Regions from separate parts of the Paraburkholderia sp. SECH4 genome, predicted to be linked through region 1. Evidence: predicted binding sites of a transcription regulator. Region 1 holds the regulator's gene; each other region holds the start of a gene.
The links. Region 1 encodes HrcA, which represses chaperone genes, less so after heat shock. Its sites were predicted from a motif close to TTAGCACTCNNNNNNNNNGAGTGCTAA; they were not measured.

Region 1 (7,031 bases):
AGCGGCCGCAGCGGCACGCCGGCATGACCGGCGACACGGAATTCGACCTGTTCGAGCCCGTGCGCGCCACCTTCTGGCAACGGCACCAGCGCCACGTCGAAGCTGCCGCCTTTCATCGACAGTTCCTGCATGCCGGTGGTCACCGCTGCGCCCAGGGCCTTGCCGGCCTTGGCGCGCGCCTTCGACAGTTTTTTCGCTTCTGCGAGGAAGGCTTCTTTGGCTTTGGCTTCGGCCGCGTGGAGGCTGTCGAGATCGGCGGCGGCGTCGAGCGCGGCAAGTTGCGCACGACGCGCTTCGTGTTCTTCAGGCAGCGTCTCGGGTTGCAGGCGGAATTTGCGTGCGGCCGAGTGCAGTGCGTCGAGACGCTTTTCGACCTGGGCAAGCCGGTCGGGGTCCAGTTCGAGCTTCTGCGCGTAGTGGCTGAGCGAATAGGCCGCTTCCTGCAACTGGATCTCGGCCGGTTCCAGCGCCGCCAGCACATCGTTCAGCGCCGGGTCGATCTCGGCGAGGTCGCGCACTTTCGACACGATCGAGGCGAGATGCGTGATCATCGCCTCATCAGATTCGGACAGCGCGCCGAGCGCCCCTTGCACGCCGTCGATCAGATTGGCCGAGTGCGACAGGCGCCGGTGTTCAGCGTTGACCTCTTCCCATTCGCCCGGTTGCGGCGAAAGTTTGTCCAGCTCGGTGAGCTGCCAGGCGAGCCGCTCGCGCTCCAGTTGCAGCTCGCGATCGCGCGTTTTCGCGTGCTCGATGGCCTGAACCTTGTCGCGCCACGACCGCCATGCACGCGTGACGGTTGCAGCGGTTTCCGTGAGGCCGGCATGGGTGTCGAACAGCTCGCGCTGCGCGTCCGGACGCATCAGCAACTGATGCGCATGCTGTCCGTGAATATCCACCAGCATTTCGCCGACTTCGCGCAACTGCGCGAGCGTCGCCGCCGTGCCGTTGATGAACGCGCGAGAGCGGCCGTTCGCGTCCACCACGCGACGCAGCATGACGGTGCCGCCGTGATGGCCGTCGTCGGCGGTCGTGCCGAGCGCCTGCTCGTCGAGCCATTGCTCGACTTGCGCATGCGTCTCGAACTCCGCGGTGATGTCGGCGCGGCTCTCGCCGGTGCGCACCACGTTCGCATCGGCGCGGGCACCGAGCGCGAGGGCCAGCGCGTCGATCAGGATCGACTTGCCGGCGCCTGTTTCGCCTGAGAAAACGGTAAAGCCGCTGTCGAATTCGAGGTCGAGCGCGGCGACGATGACGAAGTCGCGTATCGAGAGGTGGCGAAGCATGGAGGTCGTCTGGTGAGCTTGAGATTCAGGGTTCGGCAGCGGCGGCGTTCGTGTTCCGGCGGCCCGGCATTCCGGCGGTCCGGCGGTCCGGCGTTCCGGGCCGCTCAGGGCTTGATATCTTCTTCGTGCGACGGGTATTCGTTCCAGTGCAGCTTCTTGCGCAGCGTCGCAAAATGGCTGTAACCGACCGGGTGCAGCATCGGCACCGTATGGCGCGAGCGGCGCACTTCGATCGTGTCGCCCAATTCCAGCGAGGTGAACGACTGCATGTCGAAATTGACATTCACTTCGCGGCCCGAGACGATCTGGATGCTCACCTTCGAGTCGTCCGGCAGCACGATTGGCCGGTTCGACAACGCATGCGGCGCGATCGGCACCAGCACGATGCCTTGTAATTGCGGATGCAGGATCGGCCCCTGCGAGGACAGCGCGTAGGCGGTCGAACCCGTTGGCGTGGCGACGATCAGGCCGTCCGAGCGCTGGTTGTACATGAAGCGCCCGTCCACCGACACGTGCAGTTCCGCCATCCCCGAGAAACCGCTGCGGTTGACCACCACGTCGTTGAAGGCAAGTGCGTGATAGATCGGGGTGCCGTCGCGCATGATGCGCGCTTCGAGCAGCATGCGCTCTTCGCGCTCGAAGTTGCCTGAGAGCATTTGCGGCACGATCTCGCGCATGTCGGAGATCGGAATATCCGTAATGAAGCCGAGCCGGCCGTGGTTGATGCCGATCAGCGGCGTGCGGTAGGGCGCGAGCTGGCGCCCAATGCCTAGCATCGTGCCGTCGCCGCCTAGCACCACGGCAACGTCGGCGCGCGCGCCGATCTCGGCGGGACGCAGCGCCGGATAGTCGGTGACGCCGATTTCGGCGGCGGTGTCGGCTTCGAATACGACCTCGAAGCCGCGCCTCGCGATGCACGAGGCGAGCTCGGTCAGCGGCTCGCCGATGCCCGGCGTATTGTTGCGCCCGACGAGCGCGACGGTCTTGAACTGGCTGGTCACTTGCATGCCGGCATTACACCATAGGTAGGGCCTGAAAAGAACCGCAGACAGACCCGGTAGCGAGCCTGCGCAAGCGCGCTGCCGGCGCATTGGGCGATTATCGTTAGAATGGTGAAACCTTGATGACATGCGTCGCCCCGCCAACCGGCGGCGCGATAGTCAGGGGTTGGCGCCGTTAGCGCTCGCTGTAGCCGCGTCATTGAGCTAAAATTTTCCGTCATGCTAGATCCCCGCGCACAAACCCTCCTCAAAACGCTGATCGAGCGCTACATCGCCGAAGGTCAGCCGGTCGGCTCGCGCACGTTGTCACGCTATTCCGGCCTCGAACTGAGCCCGGCCACGATCCGCAACGTGATGTCCGATCTCGAGGACCTGGGGCTCGTAATCAGTCCACATACGTCGGCGGGCCGGATCCCGACGCCGCGCGGTTACCGGCTGTTTGTCGATACCATGCTGACGGTGGAATCCGCCGCGGACGAAGAAGCGGTGATGCGTATCGTCAAGACTACGCTGCAGGCGGGCGAACCGCAGAAAGTCGTCGCCGCGGCGGCCAGCGTGCTGTCCAATCTGTCGCAGTTCGCCGGTGTGGTGCTCACGCCGCGCCGCAGCCACGTGTTCAAGCAGATCGAATTCATGCGCCTGTCGGACAAGCGTATCCTGCTGATCATCGTGACGCCCGAGGGCGACGTGCAGAACCGCATCATGGCGACCCAGCGCGACTTTTCGCCGTCGCAACTGGTGGAAGCCTCCAATTACATCAATGCGCACTTCGCGGGCCTCTCGTTCGACGATGTGCGCCGCCGCCTGCGCGAAGAAATCGACGAATTGCGCGGCGACATGACCACGCTGATGCACGCCGCGGTCACGGCCAGCACGGATGAAACCGACACCGGCGAACACGTGTTGATTTCCGGCGAGCGCAACCTGCTCGAAGTCGCCGACCTGTCGTCGGACATGGCGCGCCTGCGCAAGCTGTTTGATGTGTTCGACCAAAAGACCAGTCTCCTTCAGTTGCTCGACGTGTCGAGTCACGCCGCGGGCGTGCAGATTTTCATTGGCGGCGAGTCGAATCTTGTGCCGATCGAGGAAATGAGCGTCGTCACCGCGCCTTATGAGGTGAACGGCAAGATTGTCGGCACGCTCGGCGTGATCGGGCCGACCCGCATGGCCTACAACCGAGTGATTCCAATCGTGGACATCACCGCGCGGTTGCTTTCGCTGACGCTTAGTCAACAGTAACCTGCGGTCACCGTGGCTGCCGCACGCCTCATGCTGCAAATGATGCGCGACAGCGCGCGGCTTGCCAATTGGCCGAATGGCCAGGGGTCCCTGGCGGACCTCGCAATGGACCGCGCCGCTATAATGAATTCCACCTGAACCGACTCTCCGCCCAAAGCGGTTATCCCTGCTGCCTATGCGCTTCGACCTCGAGCGGCCATCGCAGAACGCCACGTCACATCGTGTCGCCGTGTTGCTGATCAATCTCGGCACGCCCGACGCGCCGACGCCGCGTGCGGTCCGGCGCTATCTTGCGCAGTTCCTGTCCGATCCTCGCGTGGTCGAAATTCCGGCGCTGCTCTGGCAGGTGATCCTGCGCGTGTTGATTTTGCCGTTCCGCAGCCCCGCGTCAGCAAAGAAGTACGCGGCCGTGTGGATGCCGGAAGGCTCGCCGCTGCGTGTCTTCACGGAGAAGCAGGTGGAGGGTTTGCGCCATCTGCTGCAATTGAACGATTACACGGTGCTGGTCGACTACGCGATGCGCTATGGCACGCCCGGCATTCCGGCCATGCTGAACCAGCTCAAGCTGGCAGGCGCCGAGCGCGTTCTGCTGATGCCCATGTATCCGCAATACTCGTCGTCGACCACGGCCACGGCGTTCGACGACGCCTTTTCGGCCCTCAAGCGCATGCGCAATCAGCCGGAAATCCGCACGGTGCGGCAGTACGCCGATCATCCGGCTTATATCGCCGCGCTCGCCGCTCAGGTGCATCACTATTGGCATCAGCACGGCCGGCCGGATTTCGCGGCAGGCGACAAGCTGGTGCTGAGTTTTCACGGCGTGCCAAAGCGCACGATGGATCTCGGCGATCCGTACCACGAGCAATGCCAGCAGACCGGCGCGTTGTTGACGCAGGCGCTGGGATTGACGCAGGTGGAATGCCGCGTCACGTTTCAGTCGCGCTTCGGCAAGGCTGAGTGGCTGCAGCCGTACACCGCCCCCACGCTGAAGGAATTGGGCTCGGCGGGCGTGCGGCGTGCCGACGTGTTCTGTCCGGGTTTTACCGCCGACTGCCTTGAAACGATTGAAGAAATCGGCATGGAGGTGCGCGACGAGTTCCTGCAGGCGGGCGGCAAGGAATTCCATCGAATTCCCTGCCTGAACGCCTCGCAGCCGTGGATCGCCGCGCTCGGCGAAATCGTCGCGCAGAATCTGCAGGGCTGGCCCGTGCAAGCAGTGCCGGTGCCGCACACGACTGGGGCTTAAGCAGGCTCATGAATTACAGGATTTCAACCGAACCGGGCGCGAAGCTGCGCATCGACAAATGGCTTTGGGCGGCGCGCTTCTTCAAGACCCGCTCGCTCGCGGCGGATGCCGTCGAAAAAGCGCACGTGCGCATCGGCGGCGCGAGTGTCAAACCGGCCAAGGATGTGCGCGTAGGCGACCTGGTCGAGATAGAAATCGAGCGGATTGTCTGGCAGGTGGAAGTGCTGGGCGTATGCGACGTGCGCGGCCCGGCCAGCGTCGCGCAGACGCTTTATGCGGAAACCGAAGAGAGCAAGGTGAAGCGGCAGGTCGAGCAGGAGCGGCGCAAGACATACCGCGAACCGGCCGCCGCTTTGCACGGCAGGCCGACCAAGCGCGACCGGCGCACTATCGACAAACTTTCAGGTGGGGATTGAACAGTTGTTCCATCGTCGCGTGCACACCGCCGTACTCGGTGGTGTGATCGTTGACGGCCCCGGACAGGCAGATGGTCGTGGTGCCCGCGATCAGTACCAATGCGACCACCGATATTGCAAAGGTCAGTTTCACGGTACTCCCCTTGGGAAGATTCGAGACGGAAACAGGCGAATCAGGTGGTAATTGAAAATTATCGGTAAGGCTTACGTTAGATTAGGGTTAACGTGTCTTTTCCGACGCTTTAATGGAGCATAGGCCACTTGTTGGGCGCACTCAATCTCAATCTGATTGCGACGCAATAATGGTTGTAACCGGGCATTTCTGCCGCACGTCCGCGGTGTGAAAAGTTCCGGGAGATGCGCTTGAATTGGGTCTTTCCGGCCCCATCTGCCGTTTCGATACGCGCTCACGCACCAAGTTGTCTGTCGCAATTTTGCAACGCACAAATTGCGACAGCTTTTGACGCGTTGCCGCCACCACTAGCTTTAACCTTTTAACGACTGTCAGCGACATGGAAAACACGCAAGAGAACCCGACGAGCCAGAATCCCACGCCCGCCGACGAAACCGCGCGCCAGGCCGCCGAGGCTGCAGCACCCCAGCAGGACGCGGCTGCAAATGCTGCGCCTGAAGCGCCGGCAACCGGCGCGGAAGCCGCATTGGCCGAAGCAGAGGCGAAGCTCGCCGAGCTGCAGGAAAGCTTCCTGCGGGCGAAGGCGGAGACTGAGAACGTGCGCCGCCGCGCCCAGGAAGATGTCGCCAAGGCCCACAAGTTCGCGATCGAAAGCTTCGCTGAGCATTTGCTGCCGGTGGTCGACAGCCTCGAAGCGGCTGTTGCACACTCGTCCGACGACCTGCAAAAGGTCCGCGAAGGCGTCGAACTTACGCTGCGCCAGCTCTCCGGCGCGCTGGAGAAGGGCCGCGTCGTTGCCCTGAACCCGGTTGGCGAGAAGTTCGACCCGCACCGTCATCAGGCTATTTCGATGGTGCCGGCCGATCAGGAACCGAACACCGTCGTTGCTGTGCTGCAAAAGGGCTTCGTGATCGCCGACCGCGTGCTGCGTCCGGCCCTAGTGACTGTCGCGGCGCCGAAGTAAGCAAGCATCTGAGGCCGCCGCACGAGCTGCCTCAGACGCCGCATCAGGGACCTGGTTATCAGCCGGTCCGCCCGACAGGCACCGTGATGGCCAACATTCCCGTTGACGCCACTGCGTTCATGCTTCACGGCGTGCCCACATGGTTCTTCTTTTACCGAGGCAACCGGCTGGCACGGCCTGGGGCAGTTCGAGGCGGCGGTCGCGGTCGCGCGGGACAAGATCTGTGCGGGCAATGTGGTCGGCAGTACGGCAAATGGTGAAAAAAGCGGCAAAAGCTCGACCGATTGAAAAAAATTAAAGACCGCATCGTAAAAGAGGTCTTGAAAACGATGCGGACGCACTTATGTTGAGTGCAGGTAGGAATTCAGAGCGGATCGCCGTACCGCCAGATGGGCAAAAACGGCGATTCCCGCAGCGATCAAAGTCAGGAGATTAGTAAAAATGGGCAAAATCATCGGTATCGACCTCGGCACGACCAACTCGTGCGTGGCGATCATGGAAGGCAATTCGGTCAAGGTGATCGAGAACTCGGAAGGCGCGCGCACCACGCCGTCGATCATCGCTTACATGGAAGACGGCGAGATTCTCGTCGGCGCGCCTGCGAAGCGTCAGTCGGTCACGAACCCGAAGAACACGCTGTACGCGGTCAAGCGCCTGATTGGCCGCCGCTTCGAAGAAAAGGAAGTGCAGAAAGACATCGCTCTGATGCCGTACAAGATCATGAAAGCCGATAACGGCGACGCATG
Region 2 (7,031 bases), on a different contig from region 1:
TGGCGTCGGCTTTGTCGCGCCCCAGGATGCGCACCGGCGCGACAAGCAGATTGTCCAGTACGCTCAGATGCGGAAACAGGTTGTATTGCTGGAACACGAAACCAACGCGCTTGCGTAGTTCGATCTCGTCGCGTTCAGAGGCGAGCTGGTCGACACGGGTACCGTCGACTTCGATCTCGCCGTACTGGGGACGCAATAGCCCGGTAATGCAGCGCAAAATCGTCGACTTGCCCGACCCGGATGGTCCGATGATCGACACGGCCTGCCCGCGGAACACGTCGAGGTCGATGCCCTTGAGCACCGGCGTCGCGCCGAATGACAAATGCACGTCGCGCAACCGGACCAGTGGGCGCGGGCCCGCAGCGGCTGCGGGAGCGAGCGAGACATCAGCTGAAAGCATAGCGTTTCTCAAGAAGGCGGGTGAAGCGCGCGATCGGGTAGCAGTAAGCGAAGAACAAGCCGAGCACGGTGAAATAGACGAGGACCGTGAAGTCCGCACGCGCCACGGTATTGCTCGCCACCTGCGCGGTGTCCAGCAGATCGTGCACACCCACCAGCGACGCGAGCGCGGTCGCCATCGTGATGCTGGCGTACAGGTTCATCCACGGCGGCAGCATCCGCTTCACGCATTGCGGCAGGATGATCCAACGGAACACCTGGGTTCGGCTGAACGCAAGCGAACGTGCCGCGTCCCACTGTGCATGAGGGATCGACTGGATCGCACCGCGGAAGATCTCGGCGAAGTTGGCGCTGGCCGGCAGCGCGAGTCCGAGCGTGACCTTGAACCAGTCAGGAAACGGCACGATGTGTTGACCGAGCGCGATTTCGAATGGGAACACGTAGGTCGAAAAATAGATCAGCACGAGCAATGGGGCATTTCGAAACACCTGCACATAGCTGCGGACAATCAGACGGACGCCCCGGATCGGCGACAGCAGCAAGGGGCCGAGCGCAAGACCGGCGAGTGTGCCGAGTGCAATGGCAAGCAGGCTGATTTCGATGTTGACCCACAGAGATTTGCCGAGCGCCGGCGCCCACGTGATGAGTGCGGCGAGTGCGGGATAGCTTGCGCCATGCGCGATCTCGTGTTCGGCGAGCGCCAGCAGGGCGGCGACACCGACCACGCTGGCAAGGGCAAAGAGGGAACGGTACCGCCCGTCCCGCGCGGGCACGATGATGGATTCAGTGGCCATAGCCTGGCATCCTCAGACGGACTTCGAGCCAGCGTCCTGCGCGATTGATCGCAAAGGTCAGTGCACCGAAGAACAGCAGGATCAGGATCATCAACTCGAGCACGTTGTCGCGCTGTGTCCAGATCATGATCGATGCATACGTGACGTCGCCGACGGCGATTGCGGAAGCGACGGTGGTCATCTTCACCAGGTCGACCATGTTGTTGACGAGCGCAGGCAGGGCGAAGCGCAGCGCGAGCGGCAACTGCACGCTCCAAAGGCGTTGGCGGCGGCTGAAACCGAGCGACTGGGCTGCTTCGAGCGTGGTGCGCGGCACCGCTTCGATACCGGCGCGCAGGGCTTCGGCATGAAACGCGCCCTTGTGCAGCGAGATGACGATCGCGCTCCAGATGAACGGCGTCAGCGGATTGCCGCCCAGATTGCGCAGTGCCTCGCTGAGCAGCATGTTGATCACCAGAAAGGCGCAGAAAAGCTGCACGAGCGTCGGCGTATTGCGCGTGATCTCGACGAACACGCGAGCGGGGCGCGCGAGCGCCGGACGCTGGGAAGTGACTAGCGCCGCCAACACCACACCGGCGCCAAGACTGCCGAGCGCCGTAACAAGCGAGAGTTCCAGCGTGACCAGCATGCCATGCAGGAACGACGCGAGTTCGTCAGGCGCGAGAACGAAACTGTAGTTCAGCCCGATCCTGCTGATCGCATCAACCACGCTCGCGGCGGCGTGCGAGAGCACTTGAGTCGACTCGCTCATGCACCTTGCGCCTTGTACTTCGCATGCAGATCGAGCACGGCTTGCGAGGGCTGCATGCCGTTCTTGTGCTCGACGTCGATCAGCCAGCCGCTGCGATGCCAGTCCTGCACGATTTTTTCGAGCGCGCTCTGCGTATCCGTTTCACCCTTGCGAACCCAGATTACAGACGGCGATGGAATCAGCTCGTTAGATACGGGAATCGTATAGTCCTTCCAGTCCGGATTGCGCGCGACGAGCAGGCGCAGCGTAGGGGCAACGTGAACCGCGGCGACGCAGTTATTGCCGCGCAATGCGAGCAGCGACTCCGGTTGGCCGCGAAACGCCTTCACCTGTGCGCCATATTCTTCGGCGAGCGGCTTCGTATAGTTGCTGCCCTGCGAGACGCAGACGGGCTTGCCGCGCACGTCGTTCCAGGTCTTGATGCCGCTGTCCTTGCGGGTAATCAGCGCACCGCCGATTTCCTCGAACGGGGTGGGCGGATAGGAGAAAAGCTCGGCGCGCTCCTTGGTGACTTCCATGTTGGCGATCAGGGCATCGACCTTGCCTTGCTGCAGGAACTGCACGCGATTCGACGGTTGGACCGGCGTCAATTCCACGTCGACGCCGAGGCGTTTCGCGACGTCGTTCGCGAGATCGATATTAAAGCCGAGCGGTTTCTGTGTGGCGGGGTCCAGCGAGCCGAACGGCGGCCCGGACAGGATCACGCCGATGACGATCTTGTGCCGCTGATGAATCCGATCGAGTGTCGTATCGGCGTGGGCGGCACTGGCGCCCAATGCTGCGAAAAGCGTTACGGCGCGCAATGCGCGCTGGAGGGTGGGGCGGGTCGGTCGGCTGAACATGAAAGATAGGCGGAAGTCAGGTTGGATCCTGATATCGCTCCGGCCGATCGGTGTGACTTCGTTGCTATGAGGCCACCAGGACTTGCCGGAGGAGAAATACAGGACGCGATTCGGGACTGCCTATTCTCGGCATGTGTGACGCCGGAAAGAACCAAGGATTTTTCATACCGTTATCTGATTCGCGCATTTATGCAGACGCGAGCGTCGTTGAAACGGAGAAATGGATGTTGTGGCGGATTTGACCGGCTATGCACCGGTTGTGTGTGCCGCGCTATATCCGGCTGACACGTTTGCTCCTGTTGCAGCACGCCGGCATGCTGTGGAAAGCATGCCGGCGTGCTTGTGCGGCTAGCGCGTTGACGCTCAGAATCAGAAATCCAGTCCCGGCCCACCTGCGCCCGGACCGCCAGGCTGGCCGGCTGCCGGCGCATCCTTCGGTGCTTCGTGAACGGTGGCATCGGTGGTCAGCAGCAGACCCGCAACCGAGGCCGCGTTTTGCAGCGCCGTACGCGTGACCTTGGTCGGATCGAGCACGCCCGATTCCACGAGGTCGCCGTATTGGCCGGTCTGTGCGTTGTAGCCGAAGTTGCCCGTACCGTCGGCCACTTTCGCGACCACTACGCTGGCTTCTTCACCGGCGTTCGTCACGATCTGGCGCAGCGGTTCTTCGAGCGCGCGCAGCACGATCTTGATGCCCGCATCCTGATCGGCGTTCACACCTCTGAGTCCGCTGATGGCCTGCTTCACGCGGATCAACGCGACGCCGCCGCCCGGCACGATACCTTCTTCGACCGCAGCGCGCGTGGCGTGCAGCGCGTCGTCGACACGGTCTTTCTTTTCTTTGACTTCGATCTCGGTCGCGCCGCCCACCTTGATGACCGCCACGCCGCCCGCCAGCTTCGCCACACGTTCCTGCAGTTTTTCCCGGTCGTACTCGGAGCTTGCTTCCTCGATCTGCGTGCGGATCTGCTTCACACGCGCTTCGATGTTCTTGCTGTCGCCGGCGCCGTCGATAACCGTGGTGTTCTCCTTGCCCACCTCGATGCGCTTGGCTTGACCGAGTTCCGCAAGCGTCGCTTTCTCGAGCGACAGCCCGGTTTCTTCGGCGATCACCTGGCCGCCGGTCAGAATCGCGATGTCTTCAAGCAGGGCCTTGCGGCGGTCGCCGAAGCCCGGCGCCTTGACCGCGACGGTCTTCAGAATGCCGCGAATGTTGTTGACCACGAGCGTAGCCAGCGCTTCGCCCTCGACGTCTTCCGCAATGATCAGCAGCGGGCGCCCGGCTTTGGCGACCTGTTCCAGAATCGGCAGCAGATCGCGGATATTCGATACCTTCTTGTCGTGCAGCAGCACGAACGGGTTATCGAGCACGGCAACCTGTTTGTCCTGATCGTTGATGAAATAGGGCGACAGGTAGCCGCGGTCGAATTGCAGGCCTTCCACCACGTCGAGTTCATCGTCGAGCGACTTGCCGTCTTCCACGGTAATGACGCCTTCCTTGCCGACCCGGTCGATCGCTTCGGCGATACGCTGGCCAATCGACTCTTCGCCGTTGGCCGAGATCGTTGCGACCTGAGCGATTTCCTTGCTGGTCGTGGTCGGCTTGCTGATCTTCTTCAGCTCGTCGATCGCGGCGATCACGGCCTTGTCGATGCCGCGTTTCAGGTCCAACGGGTTGAGGCCTGCCGCGACGTATTTCTGGCCTTCACGCACGATGGCTTGCGCGAGCACGGTCGCGGTGGTGGTGCCGTCGCCGGCGGCGTCGCTGGTGCGCGAGGCAACTTCCTTCACGAGTTGCGCGCCGATGTTCTGCACGCGGTCCGGCAATTCGATTTCCTTGGCGACCGAGACGCCGTCTTTCGTCACCACCGGCGAGCCGAAGCTGCGTTCCAGCACCACGTTGCGGCCCTTCGGACCGAGCGTGACCTTGACCGCGTTGGCCAGAATGTTGACGCCTTCTACGAGCTTCGAGCGGGCGACGTCGCTAAAAATGATTTCTTTTGCTGCCATGGTTTGATGCTCCGTTCGTTATTGCGTGACGACTGCGACGACATCTTCTTCGCGCAGCACGAGCAATTCGTTGCCGTCGACTTTGACCGACTGGCCGGCGTACTTGCCGAACAGCACACGTTCGCCGACTTTCAGGTCAGGCTCGATGCGTTTGCCGTCACTATCGCGCTTGCCCGGCCCAATGGCGATCACTTCGCCCTGGTCCGGCTTTTCGGCGGCGCTTTCGGGAATGACGATGCCTGAAGCAGTTTTGGTTTCCTGGTCGAGACGCTTGACGATCAAGCGGTCATGCAAGGGACGTAGACTCATGGTTCGACTTCCGCGATTGAAATTTGGCACTCGTCGTTGGTGAGTGCTGACCGGAATCGAGTATAGAAAGATGCCGTGCGACGCTCCAATAACGGATTCATCGATCCTTATCGGCGAATGGCATTTCAGAAACGCGCATATCCATAGCTTGATTCGCTGGTTTTGCAAGGTGGGCCGCGTCCCTATACTGATCCGTCGAATCGGCACGTCCCATCGGGATGCCGATACACGCTCACAGGACAAACAGCCGGATCAAGCCTGATCCGCGCGCTTATACAAGGAATGACGGCATGCAGGTCTCTCAGGAAAGCACGGCACGTGCGCGGCTTCAGGCGGCGCTCACCGCGTTGCCGGCGCTCGCTAAAGCGATCGGCGAAGATGCCGCGCAACGCGAGGTGCGGCGCGAGTTGCCGTTCGACCGCTTCGCATTGTTTCGCGAATCGGGGCTCGGCGTGCTCCGTTTTCCGGTTGAATGGGGCGGCCTCGGCGGTTCGCTGGAAGACCTCTTCCATGTGATCGCCACGCTGGCTGCGGAAGAGTCGAATGTCGCGCATGCATTGCGGATTCATTTCGATCTGACCGAACAGTTGGTGCTGTCACCGCGCTCCGCCTTCAACGACACGCAGATCGAACGCGTACGGGAAGGGGCGATCTTCGGCGGCGCGTCGACGGAGCTTGGCACATCCAGGCCCGGTGAAATCGTCACCAGGCTGGTGCGCGACGGTGAGCACTTTCGCGTAACGGGCAAAAAATATTACTCGACCGGCACGGCGTTTTCCGACTATGCGCGCGTCAATGTGCAGGACGAGAACGATGAGAAGGTGTCGATTGTCATCCCGGTCTCACGTGAGGGCCTGCAGGTGCTCGACGATTGGGACGGGATGGGGCAGCGCATGACGGCGAGCGGCAGTCTCGTGCTCGACAACGTGCAGGTATTTGCCCATGAAATCGCAACACGCGGCTATACGAGTCTCGCAGGCCGCCATGGCAGCGCGGTGCGGCAATTGCATCTGGTAACGGTCGCGGCAGGTATCGTGCGCAACATTCTTGCGGATGCACGGCGCTACGTGACGCAATACGGGCGCCCGGTGCTGCATAGCCCGGCACCCTCGGCGCGCGAGGACGGTTTCGTGCAGCAGGTGGTAGGCGACCTCGCGGCGCACAGCCTCTCGATCGACGCGCTGGTCGTGCAAAACGCACGCGCCCTGGACCGCTCGGCAAAAGCAATCCGTAGCGGCGCAGCCAATGCGGAAGACCTCGTGCTGGAAGGGTCCTTGGCTACCGCCAAAACGCAACTGGTGGTCAGCAAGCTGGCGCTCTATGCGGGCGAGCGCCTGTTTGAAATCGGCGGGGCATCGGCCACGGGGCGAGCGCACAATTTCGACCGTCACTGGCGCAATCTGCGCACGATCTTCAGCCACAACCCGTTACTGCATAAAGCACGCGTGATCGGCGATTACGAGTTGAACGGCGTGACCACGCATCTGACTGAAGGGCGCGTTTTCTGAAATTCCTGGAAAAAACGCTGCGATCCATTTACCCATCATCCAATGACTGAATGCCATGAGCCGAGATCTGCTTTTGCTGTTGGAACCGGGCTTTACCGATCCGAACCACCCTGGTGAGCGCTTTATCTGTCCGGATGGCGCGCCTATCGAAGGTTTGCTGGCGAGCGACCCTGCGCTTAACGCACGCCTGGACATTCGCCGTCTGCCGTTTCCGCGTCCGCGCGCGGCGGTCGTGGAGGCGCTCGATGCCGAGCACCAGAGTCTGCCGGTGTTGATTTTCGGCGACGATCAGCCTGCGCCGGCAGATGCCCAGACGCTGGGCGAGAAGCGCTTCGAAACGGATACGCGCCGGACCCTCGACCTGCTTGCGCAGCGTCACGGTTTCCCCAAGGTGCATTGACGCAGCGGCTGCAAGCCG
Region 3 (7,031 bases), 210 kb from region 1:
AGATTGTTCAGCGGATGAATCTCGCACGCCACCTGCAACGCTACCGAGCGCACATACGCGCGCTCGGCCGGCGTGCCGGGCAAGAGCGGCGGTTCGGGATGCGTTTCTTCCAGATACTCGATGATCGCGAGCGACTGCGGCATCACTTCGTTGCCGTCGACGAATGTGGGCACGATGCCGTCCGCATTCACCTTGCGATACTCGGGCTTCAACTGCTCGCCGCCGTCGCGCACGAGGTGCACCGGCACATAGTCGTACGGCAGGCCCTTCAGGTTCAGCGCGATGCGCACGCGATAGGACGCCGAACTCCGGAAATAGCTGTAAAGCTTCATGTTATGTGTCTCCTCCCACCGCGCTTCAGACGACGCGTACGTTGAGCTCGCCGAGCCCGTCCACGCCGCCCTTCATGAGGTCGCCCTGCACCACCGCGCCGACACCTTCCGGCGTGCCGGTGAAAATCAGATCGCCAGGTTGCAGTTCGAACAGTGTCGACAGATAGGCAATCGTCTCGGCCACCGACCAGATCAGTTGCGACACGTCCGAATTCTGTTTTTCCTCGCCGTTCACCGATAACCAGATCGCGCCCTTGCCGACATGGCCGACTGTCGTGACCGGATGGATCGGACCAAGGGGCGCCGAGTGATCGAAGCCCTTTGCGGTATCCCACGGACGGCCCAGCTTTTTCGCTTCGGCCTGCAGATCGCGGCGTGTCATGTCGAGACCGAGCGCATAACCGTACACGTGGTCGAGTGCGCTTTCGGCCGGAATGTTCTTGCCGCCTTTGCCGATCGCCGCCACCAGTTCCATCTCGAAGTGGACGTTCTTCGATTGCGAGGGATAGGGGAATTCGCCGGTCGCACCGGGCGCGACATACAGCACGGCATCGGCCGGCTTGGCGAAGAAGAACGGTGGTTCGCGGTCAGGATCGTGCCCCATCTCACGCGCGTGCGCCTCGTAGTTGCGGCCCACGCAGTAGATGCGACGCACCGCGAACTGCTCGCTGGACCCCACGACCGGCACCGCAACGACCGGTGCGGGTGCAAATACGTAACTCATCCCGTTCTCCGTTTCTGGATTGTGCCGCGCCCGCGCGGCGATAAAACATCGAGTGTAACGCGCGGCAAAGCGCCGCGCAGCGGATCGGCACCGGCACGCGCGGACCGGCGATTCCGCCGCATCGTCTCACGGGATCGCCGGCCCGCCGGACCGCCTCGCCGCTATAGATGCGATACTCACACTGGATAGCGTCCTTTGAATTCCCCGGCCGACCGCCCCAAGGCGGCACGCCCCCGTCCCACTGCGCCCGATGACCGACTCCGCCGACACCGCCAATCTTTTCCCCTGCGCCCGCTATATCAAGGAAATCGGCCGCGGCCCGAACGGCGCCCGCGCGCTGACTGCTGAAGATACGCGCACGCTTTACACCGCGATGCTCGACGGCCGCGTGGCCGATCTCGAACTCGGCGCCGTGCTGCTCGCGTATCGCGTGAAAGGCGAAACCGCAGACGAACTCGCCGCCATGCTGGCCGGCGCGCAGGCGTCGTTCGAACCGCTTCATCTGCCGCACGCGGCATTCCGGCCCGTGTCGATACCCACCTACAACGGCGCGCGCAAACAGCCCAACCTGGTGCCGCTGCTCGCGCTGCTGCTGGCACGCGAAGGTGTGCCGGTGCTGGTGCATGGCGTCACGGAAGATCCGGGCCGCGTGACCAGCGCTGAAATCTTCACACATCTGCAGATCCCGCATGCGCGATCGCACGCCGACATCGAAGACGGTCTCGCCGAGCGCCGTCTCGCGTTCGCACCGATCGAGGTACTCGCGCCGAAGCTCGCGCATCTTCTCTCCCTGCGCCGGAGGATGGGCGTACGCAATTCGACGCACACGCTCGTGAAAATTCTGCAGCCGTTCGCGCCCGCCGGGCTGCGGCTCGTGAACTACACGCATCCGCCGTATCGCGACAGTCTCACGCAGCTGTTCAACACGCACCCGGCCGCCGCGGAGGGCGGCGCCCTGCTCGCGCGCGGCACCGAAGGCGAAGCAGTGGCCGACACGCGGCGCCAGGTGCAAGTGGATTGGCTGCACGATGGCATCTGCGAAACGCGCGTGCCGCATGAGCGCTCGTCGCCCGACGCGCCTGAAGTCGACTTGCCCGAAGCTCGCGACGCCGCGACCACAGCCGCGTGGATCGACGCCGTGTTGCGCGGTGAAGCGCCTGTCCCGAGCGCGATCGAACGGCAAGTGGAGCTGATCGTCGACGTCGCGAAAATACCCGTGTGATGCGCGCGGCGTGAGTGCAACGCAGCGCTTGCGGCATTGCACTCACGCGCCAGGATGACGGTCGCGGGTTGACATGCCGCCGCGAGCCGTCATACATTAGACCTATGCGTTCCCTTCCGAACACCCTCCGAATTACCTCCGGCCGCCTAGCGCGGCCCCTATCGCTACGTCTAGCGTAAGTCAGACGTAGCGCCGCGCGTTGGCAGCCTGAATCACCCAGATTAGTTGCCCAAAGCGCGGTCCTCAAAGCCGTTCCGCAGTTCCCCGCAGTTACTGTCTCACCCCCGACCGTAGTTCTTCACAACCTGTAGTCGTTTGCGTTCGTCCGTTTACCCTTCGGACGAAGCGCGAGGGTCAATTTCATGTTGCGCAATCCCGCTGAAAAATACCGTCCCTTTCCCGCAGTGCGCCTCACCGGGCGCAAATGGCCGAGCCGCACGATCAACCACGCGCCGATCTGGATGAGCACCGATCTGCGTGACGGCAATCAGGCACTAATCGAGCCGATGAATGCCGTACAAAAACTCGAATTCTTCGAGATGCTGGTAGCGATCGGCTTCAAGGAGATCGAAGTCGGCTTCCCGTCGGCTTCGCAAACCGACTTCGATTTCGTGCGCAAACTGATCGAAGAAAACCGCATTCCCGACGACGTGACGATCGAAGTGTTCGTGCCCTCGCGCGCCGAACTGATTGCGCGCACGTTCGAATCGCTGGAGGGCGCGCCGCGCGCCATCGTGCACCTGTACAACGCAATCTGCCCGTCGTTTCGCAAGATCGTCTTCAACCAGTCGAAGGAGCAGATCAAGGCATTGGCGGTGGAAGGCACGCGCCTCATCAAGGAACATGCGCAGGAGCGACCCGGTACGCACTGGACGTTCCAGTATTCGCCCGAAACCTTCAACACGACCGAACTCCCGTACGCGCGTGAAGTATGCGACGCAGTTGCGCAGACGTGGCGGCCCACGCGCGATCACAAGATGATCGTCAATTTGCCCGCTAGCGTCGAGGCCGCGACACCCAACGTGTTCGCCGACCAGATTGAATGGATGGACCGCAATCTCAGTTATCGCGACAGCATCGTGCTGTCGGTGCATCCGCGTAACGATCGCGGCACCGCCGTGGCCGCTACGGAACTGGCGCTGCTGGCGGGCGCGGATCGCGTCGAAGGATGTCTGTTCGGCAACGGCGAGCGAACGGGCAACGTGGACCTCATTACGCTCGCGATGAACCTTGACGCGCAGGGCGTCGACCCAGGCCTCGACTTTTCGGATATTGGTGCGGTGCGGCGCGTGGTCGAGCGCTGCAATCAGATTCCGGTGCATCCGCGGCATCCGTATGCGGGCGATGCTGCAGAGCGGCCGGTGTGGAGCGACGAGGATCTGCAGCGCGTCGCTGCCTGAGTGGCTTGAGGCGGGGCGGAGCCGACCGTCGCGGTTCAGACCGCGTTCGCGGCGGCGCAACTGCATCAAAACCCGCCCGGCCGAACCCACCAGGCGGCGAATTCAGCATGGGCGGTGCGACCCGCCTGCTCGTGCCGTTCGAGTGCTCACAAGGCGCTCACCAACTGCGACCAGCGAAACGAAGTGGGCTCACAAGGCTCACTCGATCGCGCAACGCGTCGCCTGCCAGGCGATCAGGCGCCATTGCCCATCTTCCTGTGTGTGAATCGCCGTGTACGCGATCGGAAACAGCAGCGCTCCGTTGTTCGCTTCCATTTCGATCAGCGCGCGCCCGGTGACGACGCAGGTCTCGCGCCCCACCGGCAGCACTTCTTGCGACTGCACCTCGATCTGCCGATAGCGGCGGCGCCCGGCGGTAATACCGTCGATGAACTGTCGCTTCGTTTCACGCTTGCCGTTCGTATGGACATAGCTCACGTTGTCCGCGAGGAGCGCATCGAGCGACTGCCCGTCGCCGTCGACCATCGCACGGAAGCGTTCTCGCTCGAGCCCGCGAATCGCTTCGATTATCTTTGCCGCCATTGCTCAGCCCCTTGCACCGGTGAGCCGAACGTGGCCACGGTCGTCAGAAGTTATATTGCAAATATAGCTGGTGGAAATTTATACCAGGATTCGGCTCTTTGATACCGCCATTGGAAATATGCTGGAAGCGATAGCCCGCCTCGTACTGCTGACGACTGCCGAATTGCAGGCCGACACCCGCCATGGGGGCGAACTGGAACGCGGTCGAGAGCGTGAGGTCAGTGGCGATTCTCGGACTCGTCAGAAGGCGGATACCGGCGCCCGCTTCGACGTAAGGGCGAATCGCGCCCGCTCCGTCGATGAAGCGAATGATCGGCGTCACACCGATCTCGCCGATGTTCTCGTGCACATTCCCTTCGTCGGTATGCCACCAGGCCACGTGCGCTTCGCCGATCAGCGAAAAGTGCCAATCGCCGATCTGCCACCACGTCAGATTCGGATCCCAGACCAGGCCGAGATCGAGCTTTTTAATGTGGTTATCTCCCAGGCCGCCGGCGATCTGCACGCCGAACTGGTCGGCTGCCGCCAGTCCCGAAGCGCCAAACAGGATGGCCGCCGAAGCGCCTTTTAGAACCACACCACGCAACGCATTTTTTTTGTTCTTCATCGCACACCCGAGCTAGTCGAACGTTGGTCAGTAGATCACTGTCCCGTTTATTCTAAAGACAATGTACATCCGGCGGATCGTATGAAGAAAGCAAAATTTCCGCAATTAGTCACTTCTATTTTTGAAAATATCGGTCATTTATAAGAATGAAGGCGTTTTGTCAGGTAAATCCTGCGACTCACACACATCTGGCCATAAAGGTATACCATTACTATCAAAATCTAAATTTCAATAGGAATTTGTGGAACTTGGATGTCCCTACAGCCTCTAAGTATTAGCACTCGGCAAATCAGAGTGCTAACATCCAACGCTGGAGTCGTTTACCTGAATACGCTTTTGTCTGATTCCAAAGGAGTTTCCTACGTGAGCCATGCAATGACCCTTCCGAGTACTTTGAGCCCGTCATCGGCTAAGGCCGCTTCGGCAGGTGCACTGGCGCTCTCGCATTCCTCGCTGCTGCCCGGTCAACTGGGCAATATCGACGCCTACATCCAGGCCGTAAATCGGATTCCGATGCTGACGCCGGCGGAAGAACGCCAGTTCGCCACCGAATTTCGCGAGCAGGATAACCTCGGGTCCGCGCGCCGTCTCGTCCTGTCGCACCTGCGGCTGGTCGTATCGATCGCGCGCAATTACCTTGGTTATGGACTGCCGCATGCCGACCTGATCCAGGAAGGCAATATCGGCCTGATGAAGGCCGTGAAGCGCTTTGACCCCGAGCAGAACGTACGCCTCGTGTCGTACGCCATGCACTGGATCAAGGCTGAGATCCACGAATACATTCTGCGCAATTGGCGGATGGTGAAGGTCGCCACCACCAAAGCGCAGCGCAAGCTGTTCTTCAACCTGCGCAGCCACAAGCAGGGCCTGGGCGCATTCACGCCGGACGAGATCGAAGGTCTTGCCAAAGAACTGAACGTGAAGCGCGAAGAAGTGGCCGAGATGGAAACGCGCTTGTCCGGCGGCGATATCGCGCTGGAAGGCCAGGTCGAAGACGGCGAAGAGTCGTACGCGCCGATCGCCTACCTCGCCGACTCGCATAGCGAGCCGACTGCGGTGCTGGCTTCGCGTCAGCGCGACAAGCTGCATAGCGACGGTATCGCGAGCGCGCTGGACGCGCTGGACGCCCGCAGCCGCCGCATCATCGAGGCACGTTGGCTGAAGGTGGAAGACGATGGTTCGGGCGGCTCGACGCTGCACGAACTGGCCGACGAATTCGGCGTGTCGGCCGAACGTATTCGCCAGATCGAGGCGAGCGCAATGAAGAAAATGCGCGGCGCGTTGAGTGAATATGCGTAACACTTAAAGCTTGAGTCGTGCCGGCTCGTCTGGCGCGCGCTGTTTAGCTGCAGAGCCCTGCCCTCGCAAGAAGGCAGGGCTTTTTTGTGCCCGCTCGACAATGCCTGCGCTCAATCGAAGACGCACGCGCACTCACTCAAGGACATGCCCACCAAACACGTGTTTCTTGACGTATCACAAACCCCATAGCAATACTGTTCAGACGGCGTGACGTTCGCGACCCAATGCCGCAGTGCCGAACTTACGCGCACTAGGTCATTGCTCCTAGAATCGGGATGAACTTGCCAGGCCCCTGAAACGGCCTGGATCCAGCCGGTTAAACCGGTGTGAAGTTGCCTTCTACCGATCATGACCATAGCCCTGAATCGCAATAACAACCCTCGCTCGAGCCTGCGCAAACGGCTCGCCGCCTGGGTACGCGGTCCGACGCTGGCGCGGGATATCGCCATCGTCCTCGCCATCAAATTCGTACTGCTGATGGCGCTCAAGTACGCTTTTTTCAATCATCCGCAGGCGGAGCATATGTCGCTGCCGCCTGAACAAGTCGCGCAGGCGCTGCTGTCCGTGCCTGCCTCGCATCCGTCCCAAGGTGGTCAACATGCCCGTTAGCGAAGTCGTAGAACTGTCGCGCCTCCAGTTCGCCATCACGGCGCTTTATCACTTTCTGTTCGTGCCGCTCACGCTCGGTCTGTCCTGGCTGCTCGTCATCATGGAATCCGTCTATGTAATGACCGGCAAGCAGATCTACAAGGACATGACCCAGTTCTGGGGCAAGCTGTTCGGCATCAACTTTGCGATGGGCGTCACCACCGGTCTCACGCTGGAATTCCAGTTCGGCACCAACTGGTCGTACTACTCGCACTAT
Region 4 (7,031 bases), on a different contig from region 1:
TTTTCACACTGTGGCTGTAGGGTCCATTACAGGTAGTGTCCAGCCTCCTTCCGGAACAACAGCGTGTCGCTCGCATAAGTCGGCGCTATAGCTGCAATCGCTACTGACGATTTCCCTTGTGTGTCTTAAACACGGACCATATGGGAAGTCGACAGTTGCAGCAGGCTTGAGAGGCAATTGGCAACGTTACCTGCACGGCTCGGTTGCGACGCGGAAGCCCCCGACTCTGTGAGCAACTGTCTTCTGTACGTGGTCGCCGCGCGGCGCAACCGGAATAAACTAATTAGTCAGGAGACGGACTCAAATGTATCCACTGCCCGATGGTCTATTTGCAGCCAGAAACCAATGGTACATAGCGGCATGGTCTGAGGAGGTGACGCGAGAGCCGATGGAGCGCTGGATTCTCGACGAGCCTGTCGCGCTTTACCGCACGGAGAGCGGCAAGCCTGTCGCTCTTGAAGGGCGTTGCCCACATCGCGGCTTTCCGCTGGGCAGAAGCCGCGTCTCCGGTGACAACATTCAGTGCGGTTATCACGGCATCACTTTTCGGCCCGATGGCAGTTGCGCCGCTATCCCGAGCCAGTCCGCTGTACCGGCAGCCTGCCGGGTCCGCTCCTATCCCATTGTTGAGCAGTGGCGGTGGCTTTGGATCTGGATGGGTGATCCAGCACTGGCGGACGAAAGCCTGATCCCGAGCGAGGATGAACTCGGTCTTGGCGATGACGATCATCTGATCGTTAGCGGTGGTTATAACCTTGTCGCGGGTCGGTACATGCTTTTGCATGACAACCTGTTTGATCTGACGCATGTCGGATACCTGCACATGCCCAGCTTCGGAAGCGGTGGTGGCGCACAGGACACGGTTCCTGAAGTCAAAACAGGCCCGAACTGGGTATCCAGTGTCTATACGCAGCGCAACGTCGACATTCCCGACTTCTTCTCCCGGTTCCTGCATTTCAGTGGCAAGGTGGACAGGGTGCAGGGACTCAAATTGTTATTGCCGTGCCTGCATGTTGGTGGTACTCAGATTTCTCTTCCGCAGAAAACCGATGCCACTCCGGGCGAGCTCTTGGGTTCATTGCGGGTTTATCACGCCGTGACGCCTGCCACCCGTCACAGCACCAACTATTTCTTCGCGGCGGGCCAGTCGTGGAGCAGTGATCGCAGCGTATCCCAGCAGTTGTTCGACTATCAAAAGAACCGCGTGATACCCGAAGACGTCATGGCCTCCGAATATATTGAGGAAATGATCCAGAAGAGTCGGTCGACTTCGGAGGTTCTTGTTAGAGCCGACGCGGTTTGCGTGACCGGGCGCCGGATGTTCGAGAAGATGATTCACGGCGAAATGACGCCCAATCCCGTAGAGCGACCGCTCACCGCATTGGGCTGATGGGAACGTCCTTGACCAAATCCTGCCGGCCGGTTCTCTCCGGAGGTCGGCTGGCGTCGTCTGCAGACTGAAAATACAATGAACCAGACAGTTTCTACAATCGCCGTCCGAGTTGTGCGCAAGCGGGTGGAGGCGAAAGATATATGTAGTATTGAGCTTGCCGATGCTCGCGGGGATATTCTGCCTGCGTTTTCGGCTGGCTCCCACATCGATGTCCATCTTCCGGGTGGTCTCGTCCGTCAATATTCGTTATGCAATCATCCGGGCGAAAGATACCACTACCGTATCGGCGTATTGCGCGATCCCAATTCTCGCGGTGGATCGATGGCAGTGCATGATTTGGTTGAGCAGGGCGACATCCTTCACATCAGTGCGCCCCGGAATCATTTTCAGCTGGCGTCTGCTGAACGGTACCTCATGTTCGCCGGTGGAATTGGTGTCACCCCTATCTTGTGCATGACGGAAGTGCTTTCCCGGAGCGACAGCGATTTTACTTTTCATTACTATGGCCGGTCAGCAGATAGGATGGCGTTTGCCGGACATATCACTGCATCGGCTTTTCGCGATCGTGTTCGTTTTCATCTCGATGATGAAACGGGCAAGCCACGACCAGCACTCGAGAAGGTATTTGCGCACGAAAGCCACGGGACGCATCTTTATGTCTGTGGACCAACGGGTTTCATCAATTGGATAGTCGATGCGGCTAAGGCTGCCGGTTGGACGCAAGAGCGGATCCATTACGAGTACTTTTCGCCTCCAGTGGCGGCGCCGAACGCTGAATGTTTTGAGATTGAACTGGGTCGCAGCGGCGGAATATTTACGGTGCCGGCAGAAAAATCGGTGGTCGCAGTCCTACGCGAGAACGGCATCGATTTGCCAGTGTCATGCGAGGCTGGAGTTTGCGGCACTTGCCTCACACGGGTTCTCGCAGGCGACCCGGATCATCGAGATGTCTATCTTACAGACGAGGAACATGTTCGGAACGACCGTTTTACACCTTGTTGCTCGCGTTCTCTGTCACGACGTTTAGTGCTTGATCTTTAATCCGCTCGCGACGATGGTCTAGGTAGACATGTACGTTGTTCGGTAAAGAACTCGCGCAAAGCGTCTGTGATATCCGAGTACGGTGCGTCGTGTGTCAAATTGTGTCTATACCTGTTTGATCAGGCAGCCCAGCAGGGTGTATGCGTCGGCGCTTTTGCGATGACGTACGCGTACTGGTATGCCACGGTAGCATCGGCGTCGATCGTAGCCTCGCCCGGCCAGAGGGTCTCCCAATGCATCGCGGGCATCCATGAAGTGACGTTTCGGGTCGGCGACTATTATCGAGCGCAAGTGGGGTACGCTTGTGGGTATTCCCTTTCTCGACTTGGTCCCTTACTTTTTTTGGACTCGCCGATCCACTACAACACTATCACTTGTCGTTCAAGATGACGCCGTGGGGATTCTCCTGCTTTCGAGGAGGGGCATGAACGGGCGATGCTATCGCACCATTAAGGCAGAGGGTGTTCTCTATCAACTCCCCGACGCGACTTACCGCTACGACGGCGACGTCACGGCCAATGAGGTGCACGACAAGGTTCGTGAAGCGGTGAAAGCAACTCGCCTGAAAGGCGGAATTATCGTCACTGAATCTGCGGGGAGCGTTGTCAGCGGCTTGAAAAGGGCTTGAGTCGAGCACTCGTAAAAAGCCTCGAGCGACCCTGCGCGGTTTTTAGCTGGAACCTGCCTCAACTCAGTATCTTTATGCAGCTGCTATCGCATTGCTCGGTGACGACTTGATTGAGCACGTGAACTCGGGGTCACCGCACCGGACGCGCAGGGCCGGATCGTGTTCTTCGATCTGCCTGAAGGAGACCAGCGATTGCGACCCTGGTGGGGTTTTCCCTAAATTTGGCGTGAGTCACTAGGACTTGCGAACAGATGTCGTCAGAGAGGGCCGTGCAGTTGCACTGCGCGCGCGACGCTGTGAAACAGCTGGCGGAACAATAAGTCATTGTTTTAAAAAGATATTTTATGTCGTCGTGGCGACCGCGCGCGGCTAAGAGTTCAGACTTAAGCGAACAAAGTTCAAAGTTAAGCGAATCTCGACAGTCAAAGCGACATCCCTTCTTGAATTTGTCACCACCCGTCCATATAATTAGCACTCGCTGCACGAGAGTGCTAACAACATCGCCGGTTGGCTCTGCCAGCCGGGTTTTCTCAGCGTTCTTCAGTCTCAATCAAGAGAGGAGTATGTATGAACCTTCGTCCTTTGCATGATCGCGTGATCGTCAAACGTCTGGATCAAGAAACCAAGACCGCGTCGGGCATCGTGATCCCCGAAGCCGCAGCAGAAAAGCCGGATCAAGGCGAAATTCTGGCAGTCGGCCCGGGCAAGCGTGACGACAAAGGCGCACAAATCGCCCTCGACGTGAAGGTCGGTGACCGCGTCCTGTTCGGCAAGTACGCAGGCCAGACCGTCAAGGTCGACGGCAACGAACTGCTCGTGATGCGCGAAGAAGACATCATGGCCGTGGTGCAAAAGTAAGCGTCAGTCGCTACTTTTCCCGGTCATATCCCAAAGAATTCAAGGAGTTAGAAGATGGCAGCTAAAGACGTCGTATTCGGTGATTCCGCCCGTGCCAAGATGGTTGAAGGCGTGAACATCCTCGCGAACGCTGTGAAGGTCACGCTGGGCCCGAAGGGTCGCAACGTTGTCCTGGAACGCAGCTTCGGCGGCCCGACGGTCACGAAGGATGGTGTTTCGGTCGCGAAAGAGATCGAACTGAAAGACAAGCTCCAGAACATGGGCGCACAAATGGTCAAGGAAGTCGCTTCCAAGACCAGCGACAACGCAGGTGACGGCACCACGACCGCAACGGTTCTGGCTCAGTCGATCGTCCGCGAAGGCATGAAGTACGTTGCATCGGGCATGAACCCGATGGACCTGAAGCGCGGTATCGACAAGGCTGTGACCGCAGCGATCGAAGAACTGCGCAAGATCAGCAAGCCGTGCACGACCAACAAGGAAATCGCTCAAGTTGGCGCGATTTCGGCAAACAGCGACTCGTCGATCGGTGACCGCATCGCTGAAGCGATGGACAAGGTCGGCAAGGAAGGCGTGATCACGGTTGAAGACGGCAAGTCGCTGCAAGACGAGCTGGACGTGGTTGAAGGCATGCAATTCGACCGCGGCTACCTGTCGCCGTACTTCATCAACAACCCGGACAAGCAAGTTGCTGTGCTCGACAACCCGTTCGTGCTGCTGCACGACAAGAAGGTTTCGAACATTCGTGACCTCCTCCCGGTCCTGGAACAAGTCGCTAAGGCTGGCCGTCCGCTGCTGATCATCGCAGAAGACGTCGAAGGCGAAGCGCTGGCTACGCTGGTTGTGAACAACATCCGCGGCATCCTGAAGACCGTTGCTGTCAAGGCTCCGGGCTTCGGCGATCGTCGTAAGGCCATGCTGGAAGACATCGCGATCCTGACCGGCGGTCAAGTCATCGCTGAAGAAACCGGCTTGACGCTCGAAAAGGCAACGCTGGCTGAACTGGGTCAAGCGAAGCGTATCGAAGTGGGCAAGGAAAACACGACGATCATCGACGGCGCTGGCGAAGGTGCAACGATCGAAGCGCGCGTGAAGCAAGTGCGCACGCAAATCGAAGAAGCTACGTCGGACTACGACCGTGAAAAGCTGCAAGAACGCGTGGCCAAGCTGGCTGGCGGTGTTGCAGTGATCAAGGTCGGTGCTGCGACCGAAGTCGAAATGAAGGAAAAGAAGGCACGTGTCGAAGACGCACTGCACGCAACGCGCGCAGCTGTGGAAGAAGGCATCGTTGCTGGCGGCGGCGTCGCACTGATCCGTGCACGTACGGCAATCGCTGGCCTGAAGGGCGCTAACGCCGATCAGGACGCAGGTATCAAGATCGTGCTGCGCGCGATGGAAGAGCCGCTGCGCCAGATCGTCACGAACGGTGGCGAAGAAGCCAGCGTCGTGGTGGCAGCTGTTGCTGCTGGCACGGGCAACTACGGCTACAACGCAGCAACCGGCGAGTACGTCGACCTGGTTGACGCAGGTGTCGTGGACCCGACGAAGGTGACGCGCACGGCGCTGCAAAACGCAGCTTCGGTCGCTGGCCTGCTGTTGACCACCGACGCTGCTGTTTGCGAACTGCCGAAGGAAGATGCTCCGATGGGCGGCGGTATGCCCGGCGGCATGGGCGGCATGGGCATGGACATGTAATTTCCGATTGAGCCTCACTTGGCCTCGTTTGAGGCTCCGTTGGAAACACATGGGGAAGTGCGTCGCGAGGCGTGCTTCCCAAAACAAAAAACCCGCAGAAATGCGGGTTTTTTGTTTTGGGGTAAGGGGTTGGGTCGTCCGGCATTACGCGTGCTTCGCGCACGTTGTATTCGTCAGCCTATTAGGCTGGTCGGGCCGCGGCTGAAGTGGAAACGCTTGCCGGGCGCCTGCCGCTCGCGCAGCAGACGCTTCGAGCCGCCAATTTAATGCCGTGCTTCGCCCGGTGTCGCATCCTTGCCGGTTGCAGGCGGCGTGTCGTCGTCGCTGCTGCGGGCCCAGAAGAAGCGATCAGGCAGATACGCGCCCATTCCTGGCCGAAATGCGTTGCGCATCGCCTGATACAGATACTCCTGCGCCTCGCGTACGGCTTCAGCAGGGTCCTGGCCGTTGGCCAGCAAGGCGGCAATCGCGGCGCCGAGCGTGTCGGTAATGCCCATAATCCGATGGGCGCCGCGGTCCCACATATCCTGGCGCAGTTGGCCGTCTTCGCTGAACAGCGTATTGACGAGCCGGTGCGTGCCGGTTTCCGTCGACAGAATGTATTCGCAGCCTTGCGAGAGCAGATGCGAGATCGCCGCGTCGAGGCTCGGCGCCTCGGCGTCGCCGTCCGGCTGGGCGAGAGCGAGCAGCGTGGTCGAATCGGCCACCAGCAAGGTGGTTTGCGGCGCCAGCAGGTCGGCAATCGCTTCGCGCAGTTCGTCGGCGGCGAGCACGTGTTCGTCGTCGAGCGTGAAGTCGGGGGCGAGAATCAGCGGGATGTCGTCGTAATCGGCGACCACTTCGGCAATCGCGCTCACCACTTCAGCGCGCGTGCATGCGCCGACCTTAAACGCGGCGATCGGCATGTCTTCGAGCAGCATCCGAGCCTGGGTCGCGACCACTTCAGGGTCGAGTCCGGTGACTTCGTCGCAGCTTGCCGAGTCGCGCACGGTATAACCCGTGAGCACGGAGACGCCATGGCAGCCCATGCTGGCAAGGGTCATCAGGTCGGCTTGCAGGCCGGAGCCGCCGGTGGGATCGGAAAGGCCGAAGGTGAGGACGATCGGAGGCGTATCGCTGGGCATGAAGATTTACAAAAAGGAGCTGTATTTAGGCGCAGAGGGTGCGCAATCGGCTCAATTATGCGGCCTAAACCGTTATGAAGGCGGTTTTTCGCAGTCTTCGGCGCATTGCCGCAAGCCAGCAGCACGTGAGCGGCAGCCAGGCGCGACCCTACGCGTAAGCGCCAACCAAACCGACGCAACCCTCTAGCCAAAGGCCGCCGCACACTACGATTGCACGTTTCTGTTTGCTAGGCATTGGGGCGGCAACACGGTACCATCATGGCTCCCGTTTCCACGGACTCTACGACGCGAC

Region 2: the regulator HrcA is predicted to act here: its motif matches at 5,129-5,155, upstream of M0D67_RS13260 (co-chaperone GroES).
Region 3: the regulator HrcA is predicted to act here: its motif matches at 5,142-5,168, upstream of rpoH (RNA polymerase sigma factor RpoH).
Region 4: the regulator HrcA is predicted to act here: its motif matches at 3,531-3,557, upstream of groES (co-chaperone GroES).

Annotation. Positions count from the first base shown of each region.
Region 1 is NZ_JALOCP010000004.1:73,454-80,484, reverse strand. Features, by position in the region: gene recN (DNA repair protein RecN) at 1-1,286, opposite strand, end outside; gene M0D67_RS07600 (NAD kinase) at 1,391-2,293, opposite strand; gene hrcA (heat-inducible transcriptional repressor HrcA) at 2,507-3,526, shown strand; gene hemH (ferrochelatase) at 3,702-4,772, shown strand; gene M0D67_RS07585 (RNA-binding S4 domain-containing protein) at 4,781-5,188, shown strand; gene M0D67_RS07580 (hypothetical protein) at 5,160-5,321, opposite strand; gene grpE (nucleotide exchange factor GrpE) at 5,701-6,285, shown strand; partial or broken gene M0D67_RS07570 (thioredoxin) at 6,402-6,573, shown strand; gene dnaK (molecular chaperone DnaK) at 6,727-7,031, shown strand, end outside.
Region 2 is NZ_JALOCP010000007.1:247,166-254,196, reverse strand. Features, by position in the region: gene M0D67_RS13285 (amino acid ABC transporter ATP-binding protein) at 1-400, opposite strand, end outside; gene M0D67_RS13280 (amino acid ABC transporter permease) at 387-1,193, opposite strand; gene M0D67_RS13275 (amino acid ABC transporter permease) at 1,183-1,944, opposite strand; gene M0D67_RS13270 (transporter substrate-binding domain-containing protein) at 1,941-2,786, opposite strand; gene groL (chaperonin GroEL) at 3,156-4,796, opposite strand; gene M0D67_RS13260 (co-chaperone GroES) at 4,815-5,105, opposite strand; gene M0D67_RS13255 (acyl-CoA dehydrogenase family protein) at 5,396-6,613, shown strand; gene M0D67_RS13250 (DUF3088 domain-containing protein) at 6,669-7,013, shown strand.
Region 3 is NZ_JALOCP010000004.1:282,652-289,682, forward strand. Features, by position in the region: gene maiA (maleylacetoacetate isomerase) at 1-332, opposite strand, end outside; gene M0D67_RS08570 (fumarylacetoacetate hydrolase family protein) at 358-1,056, opposite strand; gene ybiB (DNA-binding protein YbiB) at 1,307-2,278, shown strand; partial or broken gene M0D67_RS08580 (2-isopropylmalate synthase) at 2,641-3,624, shown strand; gene M0D67_RS08585 (nuclear transport factor 2 family protein) at 3,877-4,260, opposite strand; gene M0D67_RS08590 (acyloxyacyl hydrolase) at 4,304-4,867, opposite strand; gene rpoH (RNA polymerase sigma factor RpoH) at 5,231-6,166, shown strand; gene cydP (cytochrome oxidase putative small subunit CydP) at 6,515-6,775, shown strand; gene M0D67_RS08605 (cytochrome ubiquinol oxidase subunit I) at 6,765-7,031, shown strand, end outside.
Region 4 is NZ_JALOCP010000035.1:24,387-31,417, reverse strand. Features, by position in the region: gene M0D67_RS33015 (aromatic ring-hydroxylating dioxygenase subunit alpha) at 305-1,390, shown strand; gene M0D67_RS33010 (PDR/VanB family oxidoreductase) at 1,469-2,434, shown strand; gene M0D67_RS33005 (hypothetical protein) at 2,859-3,062, shown strand; gene groES (co-chaperone GroES) at 3,630-3,920, shown strand; gene groL (chaperonin GroEL) at 3,975-5,615, shown strand; gene M0D67_RS32990 (hydroxymethylpyrimidine/phosphomethylpyrimidine kinase) at 5,879-6,739, opposite strand.